One region of the Nocardia sp. NPDC056564 genome, then DNA from elsewhere that is predicted to be linked to it. Evidence: riboswitches for the same ligand, from Rfam matches in the RefSeq annotation. Region 1 holds a riboswitch; the other holds the start of a gene.

Region 1 (4,549 bases):
CGGGTGTTCGCGCTGTCGCTGATCATCGGGGGCATCGTGCTGGCCAGGGTCACCAATCCCGAGTGACACGACGCGACAAGACATTTCGTGCGTGCCCGCCGGTCCGCCATGCCGCCGAGGTTGCTAATCCGGCGCTCTAGTCTGACCCCGAGACGTGCGGAGGCAGGCTGGCTAAGCTCGGGCTGCATCCACTACTCAGCGAAAGGACCGTGATGCCTACACGTACCGCGCGTACTGCTTGGACCGGCACTCTGCAGGAGGGGTCGGGACAGGTCGAGCTGGCCAGCTCCGGCGTCGGCAAGTACGACGTGTCGTTCCCGAAGCGTTCGGCCGACGACGCCGACGGCACCACCAGCCCGGAGGAGCTCATCGCGGCGGCGCACTCGTCCTGCTACGCGATGGCGCTTTCGGCGCAGATCGGCAATGCGGGCGGCACCCCGGAGAGCCTCGACGTGAGCGCCGACGTGACCCTCGGCCCTGACCCGGCCGGCGGCTTCCGGATCAGCGGCATCAAGCTGACCGTGCGCGGCAAGGTCTCCGGCATCGACGCCGACGCGTTCGCCGCCGCGGCCGAGGCCGCCAAGGCCGGGTGCCCGGTCAGCAAGGCGCTGGCCGGCGTCGACCACATCGTGCTGGACGCGGCCCTCGCGTAGTCGCTTGGTTCCCCGCACACTCTCGGGTGTGCGGGGAGCCATGTGATGGTGCGAAATGCTCAGGCCCGGCGGAAGAATCGGCGTGCCGCGGGGTGATACATCGCCGGGATGGCGACCAGCACCGCGACCACGTGGATCGTGCGGAACAGGCCGATCACCACGGACTCGACGGTGAGGTGCGCGAACAGGTCGCCGAACCGGTCCGCGGACAGCAGCGCCGCCAGCGGTTCGATGATCAGCGACAGCAGGCCGATCACGCCGATGCCGAAGGTCAGCAGGAGCCGGGCCCAGCGGGCGCCGTGCGTCATCCGGATCGCGACGACGAGCACGACCAGGTAGATCCCCAGTCGCACAGCGAGTCCGGTGGCCAGCCCGGCCACGTCGACCTCGTCGCGCTCCAGCAGCAGCGCGGCCTGTTCGATGGCCTCGGCGACGCCGGCCAGCAGCGCGACCACCAAGCCGACGAACGCGACGAGGACGGCGCGCGGTGGTTGCGCCGGTGCGCCCGCACGCAGCGGTGCGGGCCAAAGAGAAAGGGCAGTGCCGGTCATGACACCGACACTGCCCTTCGTCTCGTGGACGCGGATCAGCCCGCGGTAGCGATCGACTCTCGTACCGGAGTATCAGCGCGCGCGGCGAATTCGCTGAGCGCGGCGAAGCCGAGGGCAAGGCAGGCCCACAGCGTGGCGGTCTCGCCGAGCGAGGCCACCCGGAACTGCCACAGCAGCGTCGCCGGGAAGTCCGCCTTGACCTCGTTGATGCCGGGCAGCAGTACGTAACCGACGATGGTGACCAGAACGAACGCGGCCACGCCGCCGATCAACCGCACGGTGCTCAGCTGACCGCGCAGCGCCTTGTAGACGTACACGCCGATGCCGACGGCCGCCAGGCCGAGCAGCACCGCCGCCACCCAGAGCAGGGTGCGCTGATTGATCGTCTCCGGATCGCCCACCGCGGGCGGGTTCGCCGGGTACTTGAAGAACGGCACCGCCACGATCGCGGCCCAGCCGCCCAGCCCGAGCGCCAGCGCGAGCTTCGGCCCGGACAGCGTGCTGTAGCGCCGGGCGACGTTCGCGACCGCGGCGAAGATCGCGCCGAGCGCGAGACCGGCCAGGCCGAGCGCGAGGAACTGTCCCGCCTTCTGCCCGGTGCGGCTCACCAGCGGTTCTTCCTCGTCGCCGTGCGAATGTCCGCCGCTCGCCTCCGCTTCCGCGCCGGGGGCGTGCTCGGCCGCCGCGGAATTGGCTTCCTCGATGGCGATCGCGGCGTTGATCTTCGGTTCACCGACGAAGAAGCCGACCGACGCGGCCAGCAGACCCGCGATGAGACCGGCGAGCAGACCGCGCAGGAGCAAAGTCTTCAGCGAACCGGTCAAGGGGAGTGCGGCACTCAGTGGCACGGAAGCCCCAGCAGGTGGCGTCCATCGTGCATCAACTCGTGCATGTACATCCCGCTGCGCGAGATGACGCCCTGATCGAAGCCGACCAGGTACAGCGTGAGCAGTGCGAGAAGAACGACACCCACTGTGACGAGCACAGTGGCCAGAGTTTCGTTTGCCCGGCTCGGCGAATGCACGATAGCCATGCGGTCCTCCTAGGGATGCGCGTCCCGTCGAATGGGTTGCGAAGGTGCCGGTGTCTGGCTTTCCGGCACCCAGGGACCCGGTGCATGGAACACAGTGGCGCGACCGCTCCGGAATTTCACCGAATTACCGCATCACCCTCGCGTTTTGTCATTCGAACTGTGACACCTGGAGGCACCCGCCGTCAACACGACCAGCACGGTCGCGCCCCGGCGTCGGGCGAGTCGCCGGACGGGCCGGCCCGCCCGGCGCGGGTGGTCAGGTCAGCCCGCGGGCTTGGCCGCCACGTCCAGCACGACCTCGAATTCCAGCAGCGACGCACCGGTGGACACCGGCTTCTGCCGCTCGCCCGCGTGCGCCTCGCGGGCCGGGCCGTCCCGCCACGCGGCGAACGACTCTTCCGAATCCCACTGGGTGACAACGAAGTACCGGTTGTCTCCGGCGACCGGCCGGAGCAACTGGAAACCGAGGAAACCCGGCGAACCCTCCACCGCGTGCGCCCGGTGGGCGAACCGCTTCTCCAGTTCGGGGCCCGCGCCCTCGGGAACCTCGATCGCGTTGATCTTCACAACAGCCATGGGCTCGACAATACGACCCGCGGGCGAGTGCCAGGTATGGGCCGTATCGGGGGTCGTGCGCACCGGTCGCCCCGGAACGGCAGAATCGGCGGGGTGTTGCATGACGAAGGCGGAGCGGGCGAGCCGATCCTGCTGTTGCACGGACTGATGGGCAGCGCCAGGACCTGGCACGACCAGCTGGACTGGCTGCGCGACTACGGCCACGTCTACACCTTCGACGCGGCCGGGCACGGCAGGCCCGCGCCGGACGAGCTGACCACCGAGGCGTTCGTCGCCGATCTGGCCGCCGCGACCGCGGGCATCACCGAACCGATGGTGGTGATCGGGCACTCGATGGGCGCGCTGCACGGCTGGGTGTTCGCCGCGACGCACCCGGGCCGGGTGCGGGCGCTGGTGATCGAGGACATCGCCCCGGACTTCACCGGCCGGACGGCGACGGACTGGGCGGCGATGATCGAGGCGTGGCCGCAGCCGTTCCCGGACGCGAACGCGGTGCTGAGGTTCTTCGGGCCGGTCGCCGGGCGGTACTTCCTGAATTCGTTCGAGCACGGACCGGACGGCTACCGGCTGCACGGATCGGTCGCGACGTTCCGGGACATCTCCGAGGAGTGGGGCAGTCGCGACTTCTGGCCGCAGTGGCACGCCATCCGGGTGCCCGCGTTGCTGCTCGAGGGCGAGCACACGATCACCCCGCCCGGGCAGATGCGGCAGATGGCCGAGACGCATCCCGATGCCGAGCACGTCCTCGTTCCCGGCGCGGCCCATCTCGTGCACGACGATCAGCCGCAGCGGTACCGGGCGGAGGTCGAGCGGTTCCTGCGGCGCGTCCTCGCCGATCCGCGTTCACCGAACAGCGGGCGGCACTAGGACATTCGGCCGCGTGTCAGGGTGCGTTGCCGCCCTCGCCGGCGAGGGCGAACAGGCCGTCCACGGTCTGCTCGATCAACCCGTCCACCAGCAGCGAGTCGAGGGCGCGGGCGCGCTGGCCCGGATCGCGGGGCCAGGCGAGGTCGAGGCGTACCTGCTCGACCGGGCCGGTCGCACCACGGAGCACGTCGAGCAGCCTGCCCCGTGCCTGCCGGTCGGTGCCCTCGTACTTCTGTGTGCGACGGACGATTTCGGAGACCGGACGTCCCGCGGCGACCCAGGCGCAGCTCGGCAGCGGACACCGCGAACAGTCCGGAGTGCGCGCCGTGCACACCGTCGCGCCCAGTTCCATCAGCGCGGCCGAGAACACCGCCGCGCGATCGATCTGCTGCGGCAGCAGGGCCTCGGTCTCCGGCAGATCCCGCGACGACGGATTCCCGGCCTCTGCCCGCCCGTGTACGGCCCTGGCGACCACCCGCCGAACATTGGTGTCCACCACCGGAACTCGTTGTCCGTAGGCGAAACACGCGACCGCCCGTGCCGTGTACGCCCCGATTCCCGGCAGGCCGAGCAGCACGTCCACGTCGGCGGGCACCTCGTCGCCGTGTTCGGTGGCCAGCACCCGCGCGCATTCGTGCAACCGCAGCGCCCGGCGCGGATAACCGAGTTTGCCCCAGGCGCGCAACACCTCGGCCTGCGAGGAGGCCGCCATCGCCGAGGGCACCGGCCAGCGCGCTACCCACTCCCGCCAGATCGGCTCGACCCGGACCACCGGGGTCTGCTGCAACATGATCTCGCTCATCAGGATCTGCCACGCGGTGACCTCGCGGCGGCGCCACGGCAGGTCGCGCGCGGTCTCCGCGTACCAG
Region 2 (4,549 bases), on a different contig from region 1:
CACCTCGACGGTGCCCGACGCGACCGGCGGCGGGGTGTCCTCGTCCACCTCGCAGTGGTTGCAGATCGCGGTGATGGTCGTCGCGCTGCTGACCATTCCGGTGATCGGCCTGATCTCCGACCGGGTCGGCCGCAAACCGATCATCTGGACCGGCATCGCGGGGCTGATCGTGCTGGCGTTCCCGATGGTGCTGCTGGTCCGCACCGACAATGCGTTCGCCGTCTTCGCCGGCCTGCTGATGATGGGACTGACGCTGATCTGCTTCAGCGCGACGATGCCGTCCACCCTGCCGTCGCTGTTCCCGACGAAGGTGCGCGGCGCGGGCCTGTCGGTGGCGTTCAACGTCGCGGTCTCGCTGTTCGCCGGCACCACTTCGGTGGTGGTCGGCGCACTCGTCGGACTCACCGGCGACCTGAACTGGCCCGCCTACTACCTGATCCTCGCGGGCATAGTCGGCGCGGTCTCGGTCTACTTCCTGCAAGAACCCAACGGCAAGCACATGTGGGGCTCGGCGCCTTCCGCGCAGTCCGAGGAGGAGGCGGCGGAGTTCGTCGGCTCGCAAGCGTCTCGGTAGCGGCCTCGCGAGGAGCACGGCCGAATCGTCGGGTGGGGCGCGGGGTCGCCACTACAGTGGGCTTCATTTCCGTTCGGCGAAGGAGCGTGTGTGACGACGACCCGACAGGTGCGGCTGGCGAAGCGGCCGCAGGGGCTGCCCGATGCGGACACGTGGAGCGTGGTGACCGAGGAGCTGCCCGGGGTGGGGGCGGGCGAGATTCTGGTGAAGGTGGAGCTGATCTCGATCGATCCGGCGATGCGTGGCTGGCTCAACGATGTGCGGTCCTATCTTCCGCCGGTCGGGATCGGCGAGGTCATGCGGTCGATGGATATCGGCACCGTGGTCGAGTCCGAGCATCCCGACTTCGCCGTGGGCGAGACGGTCAGCGGGACCTTCGGTGTCACCGAGTACGCGATCAGCGACGGCACTGGCGTCGCGCGGGTCGATCTCGGGGTGGCGTCGGCGGCGACGTGGCTCGGTGCGCTCGGAATCACCGGCATGACAGCGTATTTCGGCCTGCTCGAGGTCGGGAAGGTGCGGGCGGGGGAGACCGTGCTGATCTCCGCGGCGGCCGGCGCGGTGGGCAGTGTCGCCGGACAGATCGCTAAAGCGTTGGGCGCCACGGTGATCGGCATCGCGGGTGGTCCGGAGAAGTGCCGGATGCTGACCGAGGAGTTCGGTTTCGACCTGGCCATCGATTACCGCAGCGAGAATGTGCTGCGGCGGCTGCGCGAACTCGCGCCCGGCGGGGTCGATGTCTTCTTCGACAATGTCGGCGGGGAGATTCTCGATGCCGCGCTGGCGAATTTGAACCGGGGCGCCCGGATCGTCATCAGCGGCGCGATCGCGTCGTACAACGCCGCCAAGCCGCCGCCGGGGCCGTCCCGCTATATGTCGCTGCTGGTCTTCCGGGCGTCCATGACCGGGTTCGTCGTGTTCGACTACGCCGACCGCTACGGCGAGGCCGTCACCCAGATCTCGAAGTGGCTGGCCGAGGGCAAGATCAAGCCGCGCGAGCACGTGGTCGAGGGCGGAGTCGAGCGGTTCGGCACGACCCTCGAGATGCTGTTCACCGGCGCGAATACCGGGAAGCTGCTGCTGGCCGTCTGAGTACGTATGACGGAATCCGATGACTCGCGCGGGGTGATCGACCGTCTCGCTCGACCGCGGCGTCAGGCGCTGAGCGGGGCCGCCGTGACCTCGTAGCCGAGGTTGGTGAGGACCTCGGTGGTCGCCTTGGCGAAATTGAGCGTGATGAAGTGCAGGCACGGCGCGCCCTCGTCGATCAGGCGCTGCGCCATCTCGGTGGCGATCTCGATGCCGGCCGCGCGCACCGCGGCGCGATTCTCCTCGGCGCCGGTGCCCGCGGCGGCGCGTAGCCGCCGCATGATCGACTCGGGCAACGCGCGGCCGCTGAGTTCCTCCGCGCGCGCGATGGTGCGCAAGGAGGTGATCGGCATCAGCTCCGGGATGATCGGCTTCGCGCCCTGTTCGGCGTCGGCGGCCGCGACCCGATCGCGCAGGCGCAGATAGTGATCCACCTCGAAGAACATCTGGGTGATCGAATAGTCCGCTCCGGCACGGAGTTTCGCGGTCAGGAACCGGGCATCGGTAGCCAGGTCGGGGGACTGGTGGTGTCCCTGCGGGAACGACGCGACGCCGACGTTGAAGTCGCCGAGACCCCGCACGATGCGCACCAGCTCCTCGGCGTACTCGACGCCCTCGGGATGCCTGTGCCACTCGCCGAGCGGATCGCCGGGCGGATCGCCGCGCAGCACGAGAATATTGCGGATGCCGCAGTCGGCGTACGAGCCGACCAGCGCGCGCAGCTCGGCGATGCTGTGTCCGACCGCCGTCAGGTGCGCGACCGGCAGCAAGGTGGTCTGCTGCGCCAGCTGTCCGGTGATCCGGGCGGTGCGGTCCTTGGTCGATCCGCCCGCGCCGTAGGTCATCGAGACGAACGCCGGATGCATGCGCTCGAACTCCCGCACCGTGCGCCACAGCCGCGCCTCGCCCGCGGTGTCGCGCGGCGGATTGAACTCCACCGAGAACGGCACCCGCGCCCCCGAGTGGATGCGCAGGCTGTCGACGACCGAGGGGACGCCGGGGACTGCCGGTGTGATTCGAGCAGGGAGCCCGTGATTCGAACGGTCACGTCCGGGGATGGAAGGCATGGATGAACTCCAGGTCAGCGGCCAGTGGCCGCCGCCGGTAACGAGTCGCCGCCGAGGAGCCCCACGAAGCATCAATCCCGTGCCCGGGTCTACTCGGCGTCGCACCGATGCCCGAGGCGACGACCGCCGGATACGGTGTACCCGGCACAATCGGCAGGTCTGCGGGCTCTTGGGCGCCGACCCGGACTCGGGTACGGTCCCGGAGTTTCACCGAGTTCCTCTCACCGGCCACACGCTCACGCGCGAAACCGATTCGACGCCATCGCGCGGATCAGGGGCTCCTCGACTCCGCCTCCGGCGAACCAGTTGCACTCGCGAATATAGCGAAGTCCTCTGGGATCACCAAGGACGAGGGGGCACTGTGGCGTGGTGACGCGCCGAAATCAAACCACGGGTCGGTTTGCGCTGGGCAGGATATCATCGTTGCACGCGGTGTGGTGCTGGACCGAGATAAGCGTGACACCGCGGATGGTCATCGAGAAGCGGGGTAGAGGTCATGGTCGCGGAACCGGTCCGGATCACCGGGATCGACGCGCGGGTCGCCGAGCGCGGCCCGACCGCTCTGCGCATCGCGATCGGTGGCCAACTGCGCAAGCTGCGCGAGGCGAAGGGCATCACGCCGGTCGCGGCCGGGAATCACATCCGTGGTTCGCACGCCAAGATCAGCCGGCTCGAGCTCGGCCGGACCGGGTACAAGGAACGCGACATCCGGGATCTGCTGACCCTCTACGGCGTCACCGATCCCGATGAGCGCGAGATGTTCCTCGACCTGGCGCGCAAGGCCAATCAGCCCGGCTGGTGGCACCGCTACAGTGACCTGCTGCCGCCCTGGTTCGAGACCTATCTCGGGCTCGAGGGCGCCGCCCAGTCGATCAGAACCTTTGAGGGTCAACTGGTTCCGGGTTTGCTGCAAACCGAGGACTACACGCACGCGGTCATCGAGGTCAGCCAGCAGAACGCCGAGGCGGCGCGGCGGGTGGAGCTGCGCGCGAAGCGTCAGGAGATCCTCGACGTGCCGGACGGGCCCAGGCTGTGGGCGGTGCTGGACGAGGCCGTGCTGCACCGGCCGATCGGCGGCCGGAAGGTGCTGCGCGAGCAGATCGAGCATCTGGTGCAGGTGTCGCACAAGCAGGGAGTGACGATCCAGGTACTGCCCTTCTCCGTGGGCGTCCACGCGGCCGCGGGCAGCTCCTTCACCCTGCTCCGGTTCGCCGAACAGGAACTGCCCGACATCGTCTACCTCGAGCAACTGACCAGCGCGTTCTACCTCGACCGCAGCGAAGACCTCGAGGTCTATCGCGACGTGATGGATCAGGTGGCCGTGCAAGCCGAAACGCCGGAGCGATCACGCGCGCTGATGATCGCCGCCGCCGCGCGGCTCTGAGTCGCCGCTCCGGTCGCACGCGATTCGGTTGGAGCCGTGCGCAGTTCGGGTCGCGGGAGCGACCGGTCGCGTCCTGCCCTCAGGGCCGTGAGCCGCCGGACTTCGCGGCCAGGCCGTACTCGATCGCGGTCGCGTCGGGGGTGACCGTGCCGCCGGGTGTCGCTGCGGTCGCGCCGGGCTTTTCCGCTATGTGGATCACGCCGTTGTCGGCGGTTGCCGGTTCGGCGGCGAGGGTGGCGCCGGTGACGAGCGCGGCGGCGAGCCTGGTGGCTGCCCAGGCCCCTTGCGCCGCAAGGGGTTCGGGTGGGTCAGGGGTGGCGGGCGCGGCCGGCGTAGTGGTTCTCGGCGTACCAGTCGCCTCGGCCCCCGGGGAGTAGGTCGAGGATGTTCCAGACCGGGGAGAGTTGATCGATGCCGCGTTGGGCGTCGTCGAGG

What was found. Region 1 has a riboswitch for cobalamin ahead of ACFQ9K_RS36405 (CbtB-domain containing protein). Riboswitches for the same ligand answer to the same signal wherever they lie in the genome.
Region 2: another riboswitch for cobalamin. It lies ahead of ACFQ9K_RS16255 (methylenetetrahydrofolate reductase); the one in region 1 lies ahead of ACFQ9K_RS36405 (CbtB-domain containing protein).

What each region holds. Positions count from the first base shown of each region.
Region 1 is NZ_JBHTUR010000021.1:33,180-37,728, forward strand. It holds gene ACFQ9K_RS36385 (multidrug efflux SMR transporter) at 1-66, shown strand, start outside; gene ACFQ9K_RS36390 (OsmC family peroxiredoxin) at 213-653, shown strand; gene ACFQ9K_RS36395 (hypothetical protein) at 713-1,204, opposite strand; gene ACFQ9K_RS36400 (CbtA family protein) at 1,240-2,052, opposite strand; gene ACFQ9K_RS36405 (CbtB-domain containing protein) at 2,043-2,237, opposite strand; cobalamin riboswitch at 2,265-2,420, opposite strand; gene mhuD (mycobilin-forming heme oxygenase MhuD) at 2,499-2,813, opposite strand; gene ACFQ9K_RS36415 (alpha/beta fold hydrolase) at 2,907-3,680, shown strand; gene ACFQ9K_RS36420 (A/G-specific adenine glycosylase) at 3,697-4,549, opposite strand, start outside.
Region 2 is NZ_JBHTUR010000005.1:335,382-339,930, forward strand. It holds gene ACFQ9K_RS16245 (MFS transporter) at 1-574, shown strand, start outside; gene ACFQ9K_RS16250 (NADP-dependent oxidoreductase) at 665-1,666, shown strand; gene ACFQ9K_RS16255 (methylenetetrahydrofolate reductase) at 1,729-2,730, opposite strand; cobalamin riboswitch at 2,865-2,998, opposite strand; gene ACFQ9K_RS16260 (helix-turn-helix domain-containing protein) at 3,227-4,114, shown strand; gene ACFQ9K_RS16265 (DUF899 family protein) at 4,423-4,549, opposite strand, start outside.